2 regions of the Kitasatospora sp. NPDC022785 genome follow, and region 1 is predicted to be linked to the other one. Evidence: riboswitches for the same ligand, from Rfam matches in the RefSeq annotation. Region 1 holds a riboswitch; the other holds the start of a gene.
What was found. Region 1 has a riboswitch for glycine ahead of gcvT (glycine cleavage system aminomethyltransferase GcvT). Riboswitches for the same ligand answer to the same signal wherever they lie in the genome.

Region 1 (2,457 bases):
TCCACGTAGGCGATCGCGATCGGCTTGCCCAGGGTGGGGGAGGGCGCGCCGGAGGTGATGCGGCCGATCGGGGCGCCGTCGGCGGAGACCACGGTGTACTCGGCGCGCGGCACCCGCTTGCCCTCGGAGACCAGGCCGACGAGCACCCGCGGCGGGTTGGCCTCGGCCTCGGCGGCGGCCTTCTCCAGCGCCTTGCGGCCGACGAACGCGCCCTCGTTGGTGGTCTTGTCGAAGCGGACCACCCGGCCGAGGCCGGCGTCGAACGGGGTCAGGTCGGTGGAGAGCTCGTGCCCGTACAGCGGCATGCCGGCCTCCAGGCGCAGCGTGTCGCGGCAGGACAGGCCGCAGGGGACGAGCCCGCGGTCGGAGCCGGCCTCGGTCAGCGCCTGCCAGATCTGCTCGGCGTCGCCCGGGTTGCAGAAGATCTCGAAGCCGTCCTCGCCGGTGTAGCCGGTGCGGGCGAGCAGCACGTCGCGGCCGGCCACCTGGGCCGGGAGGATCGCGTAGTACTTCAGGCCGGGCAGGTCGGCGTCGGTGGTGGCGGTGAGGATCGCGGTGGCCTCCGGGCCCTGGACGGCGATCAGCGCGTAGGTGTCGCGGTCGTCGGTGACGACGGCGCCGTAGCCCTTGGCGCGGGCGATCAGCTCGTCGAGGACCAGCTGGGCGTTGGAGGCGTTGGCGACGACCAGGAAGGCGTCCTCGCGCAGGCGGTAGACGATCAGGTCGTCCAGGATGCCGCCGTCCTCGGCGCAGATCATGGTGTAGCGGGCGCGCAGGACGCCCAGCGCGGAGACGAACCCGACCAGCGCGTGGTCCAGCATCTCGCCGGCCTGCGGGCCGGTGATGGTGATCTCGCCCATGTGGGAGAGGTCGAAGAGACCGGCCTTGGTGCGGACGGCGAGGTGCTCCTCGCGCTCGCTGCCGTATCGCAGCGGCATGTCCCAGCCGGCGAAGTCGGTCATGGTCGCGCCGAGGGCGCGGTGCAGCGCGTCGAGCGCGGTGAGGCGGAGGGACGACATGGCCTGGAACTCCTCGGTCTGGGCACTCAGGGGTGCGCACGCCGGACCGGTCCCGCTCGGTGAGGGACCTGGCCTGCGCGCGGGCATGCGGCGGCTGGGTCTCCCCATCTGTCGTCGTACCTGAGAGCTTCACCGCACGCGGGCCCGCAGCTCTTACAGCTAACAGGACAGCATGGCGGCTTGCACCGTGGGTGGGCGCGCGACCGGGCCGTGCGCCGCTTTCCAGATGTGCCTAATCCGTGCGGTAGGGGTGCCTGAGAGATTCCGGGGAGGACTTGCTCCTTCGGCGCCGGCTCGGCCGCCTGTCGGCGGCACTCCGGACTCTCCCGCGCGGGTTCGAGCGGCCGGTATGGAGTTAGGGGGCGGCCCGTGCGAGAACGCGGAGCCGCGCACATCATGGCACGTCCGGCGCCCGTGCGGGAGAGGGGCCCCGGACGGCCCGCTAGGCTGCACGCGTCGACGAGCCAGTGAGGCGGTACAAGGGGCGCATGGGGTACCCGGTGGAGCAGCAGCAGGGGTGGGGCGGCGCGGAGCCGGCGCCGCCCGGCGGTGGATGGCCGGCCAACGAGCTGGAGCAGGTGCTCACCGCCGCGCTCGGTGATCCGGGCGCGACCCCGCGGGTGTTCGAGGTGCTGGCCCGCAGCCGCGTGTGGATCCCGCTGCCGGTCGGCGCCGATCCGCAGGGGCAGGCGCTGGACCTGCCCACCGTCGAGCTGGCCGGCGACCCGTACGTGCCGGTCTTCTCCTCGCAGGAGGTGTTCCTCCAGCAGGCGCCGGGGATGGCGTTCGCCGTCGCGCCGGTCTGGGAGTTCGCCCGCGGGCTGCCGCTGGGCGTGGGCATCGCGGTGAATCCGGAGGCCCCGGTCGGCATCCCGGTGCCGCCGCAGGGCGTGGCCGAGCTGCGGCGCGGGCCGCGCGAGGACCGCTGGGAGGCCGCGGGGGGCCCGGACGCGCCGTCCGGCGGCCGGGTGGCGCTGCGCGAGCCGGTGCCGGGCGAGGACCCGGAGGCCTTCCTGGCCGCCTGCCGGAACGAACTGTCGGCGCTGCCCGGTGTGGTGACCGCGCGGCGGGCGCTGGCCAGTGTCGAGGGCGAGCCCACCGTGATGTTCGTCGGCGTCCAGCTGGACCAGCTGGCCCCGGCCGAACCGGCCGCCGTGAACGAGGCGCTCGGCCGGGCGCTGGGAACCGCGCCGCTGCCCGGTGGCGTCCACCTCGTGCTGCTCGACCTCGCGGAGGACCCCGTGGTCGAGTGGTTGCTCAACCGGGTCCAGCCGTTCTACACACGGATGTGACCCGCCGCGAAAGCGACGTGCCCCTCCCCGCCCGCCGTCGGGCAGCCCGCCATCGGGCCGGAGGGGCTCACGGCAGGCACGTCGGCGTGGCGGTGGTCGGTGGCGCCCCATAGGGTGCGTGCAGACACCCGTCGGGCCGGCGGCAG
Region 2 (2,457 bases), on a different contig from region 1:
GGCCATCACGGCGAGCAGCACCTGGGCGGTGCAGATGTTGCTGGTGGCCTTCTCGCGGCGGATGTGCTGCTCACGGGTCTGCAGCGCCAGGCGGTAGGCGCGGGTGCCGTCGGCGTCGACGGAGACGCCGACCAGGCGGCCGGGCAGCGAGCGGGCGTACTCGGCACGCACCGAGAGGTAGCCGGCGTGCGGGCCGCCGAAGCCCATCGGCACACCGAAGCGCTGCGAGGTGCCGCAGGCGATGTCGGCGCCGAGCGAGCCCGGGGACTTCAGCAGGGTGAGCGCCAGCAGGTCGGCGGCGACGGCGACGACCGCGCCGAGGCCGTGGGCCTGCTCGATGACGGGGGCGAGGTCGCGGACCACACCGGTGGCGCCCGGGTACTGCAGCAGCACACCGAAGACGCCGCGCTCGGCGATCTCGGCGGGGATGCCCGCGGAGAGGTCGGCGACGACGACCTCGACACCGGTCGGCTCGGCACGGGTCTCGATCACCGCGATGGTCTGCGGCAGGGTCTCGGCGTCGACCAGGAAGACACCGCCCTTGACCTTGGTGACGCGGCGGGCCAGCGCCATCGCCTCGGCGGCCGCGGTGCCCTCGTCCAGCAGCGAGGAGCCGGAGGTGGCCAGGCCGGTCAGGTCGGAGACCAGGGTCTGGAAGTTGAGCAGCGCCTCCAGGCGGCCCTGCGAGATCTCCGGCTGGTACGGCGTGTACGCGGTGTACCAGGCCGGGTTCTCCAGGACGTTGCGCAGGATCACCGGCGGGGTGAAGGTGCCGTAGTAGCCCAGGCCGATCATCGGCTGGAGCACCTGGTTGCGTCCTGCCAGCTCGCGCAGCTCTGCGAGGACCTGCGCCTCGCTGCGGCCGGCGGGCAGGTCCAGGCCGGTGATGGAGCGGATCGCCTCGGGCACGGCGGTGGCGGCGAGCTCGTCCAGCGAGCCGTAGCCGACCTGGGCCAGCATCTTCTCCTGCGCGGCGGCGTCGGGGCCGATGTGGCGGTTCTCGAAGGGACTGGCCAGCTCAAGCTCGGTGAGGGTCGGGGCGCCGGTGGGGCGTCCCTCGTTCGGCTGGGCGTTCATGGTGGTCGAGGCCTCCTGGTCACGGACCGGCGGGGGTACGCACGCCGTACGGCTCCGCCGCTGCGGACAACAGCGGAAGGGCCTGGACGGGCGGACCCAACAGGCCTCCCCCTCTGTCATCGGGACCTGAGAGCTTCGCCCGCGCGGCACGCCGTGGGCGCGCCGCCGGCTTGCACCGTCGGTGAGGGTGGTGGCCACCGGCTCCCTCGCCGGTAGTCCTGCCCTGCTTTCCAGAGTGACCTATCCCACACGGTACGGATGCCTGAGAGATTCCGGGGAGGAGTTGCTCCTTCGGCGCCCCGACCAGTGGTTTTCGCTGTCGGGGACTCTCCCGAGCGGGCTCGGCGGTCGCGCCCAGGGTACCAGCGGGAGGCCCTTCGATCACGGGTGCGTCGGGTCGATCCCGGGACGGCCCCGTGACCCGGACGGCGCAGCACCGGGCCCGTCCGGCCCTGCCCCGGTCGCGGGCGTCCGGTTCATGGCTTTTGGTGTGAAGTGGCGGATGGAACGGGCGGCCCGGCCGTCGGCCTTCGGGAGTTCCGCAGGCGCAGCGCACTGGAGGAAAGAGTGCAGACCGATATCGACCCCCGGGACCTCATCGGCCACAAGGCGGTCGACCGCAACGGAGACAAGATCGGGACGGTCGACGAGGTGTACCTGGACGACGCCACCGGACAGCCCGAATGGGCGGCCGTCCGGACCGGCATCTTCGGCCGGGACGCCTTCGTCCCCCTGACCACGAGCGAGTTCTCCGGCGACGAGCTGCGGGTGCCGTACGACAAGTCACTGGTGAAGGAGTCGCCGGACTTCGGCGTCGGCCAGCACCTGTCGCCGGCCCAGGAGCTCCAGCTGTACCGCTACTACGGACTGGATACCCCGGTGGACGGACGCCCGTCGGCGGGCGACGGCTCCGGCTCCGATCCGGCCGACCACGACTTCGGCTCCGTCCCGGCAGCGGCCCCGAGGGCGGCCGCCGGCACCGTGGTGGCCGCGGCCACGCACACGGCGCCGGCGCCCGCGGACACCCCGGCGGCCCCGAACGCCGGACCGGCCGCGCCCGTCGCGAAGCCGCTCGCCTTCCACTCGGCCGACACCCCGGCCGCCTCCCCCCACAGCACCCCGGCAGCCGACCTCGGCAAGCCGTCCGAACCCGCCACGGAGGCCAACGTGCGGACCCTCAGCACCTCCGCACCCGCCGCCCCCACGGCGCCGGTCACCCCCGAGTCGCGCCCCCAGGCCGCGCCGGCCACCACCGGCCCGGTCGCCCCTGCCGCCCCGGCCAGGTCCACGTCCGCGCCGGCCTCGTCCGCGCCGACGTCGTCCACGTCCGCCCCGGGCGCCTCCACCTCCGGGCCGGCCTCGTCCGCGCCCAGCGGCCCG

Region 2: it holds a riboswitch for glycine, as region 1 does, so the genes downstream of both, gcvP (aminomethyl-transferring glycine dehydrogenase) here and gcvT (glycine cleavage system aminomethyltransferase GcvT) in region 1, are expected to answer to the same signal.

What each region holds. Positions count from the first base shown of each region.
Region 1 is NZ_JBVHHB010000004.1:60,738-63,194, reverse strand. Features, by position in the region: gene gcvT (glycine cleavage system aminomethyltransferase GcvT) at 1-1,019, opposite strand, end outside; glycine riboswitch at 1,252-1,358, opposite strand; gene ACZ3YO_RS08145 (enhanced serine sensitivity protein SseB) at 1,508-2,311, shown strand.
Region 2 is NZ_JBVHHB010000011.1:227,390-229,846, forward strand. Features, by position in the region: gene gcvP (aminomethyl-transferring glycine dehydrogenase) at 1-1,077, opposite strand, end outside; glycine riboswitch at 1,318-1,421, opposite strand; gene ACZ3YO_RS20180 (PRC and DUF2382 domain-containing protein) at 1,645-2,457, shown strand, end outside.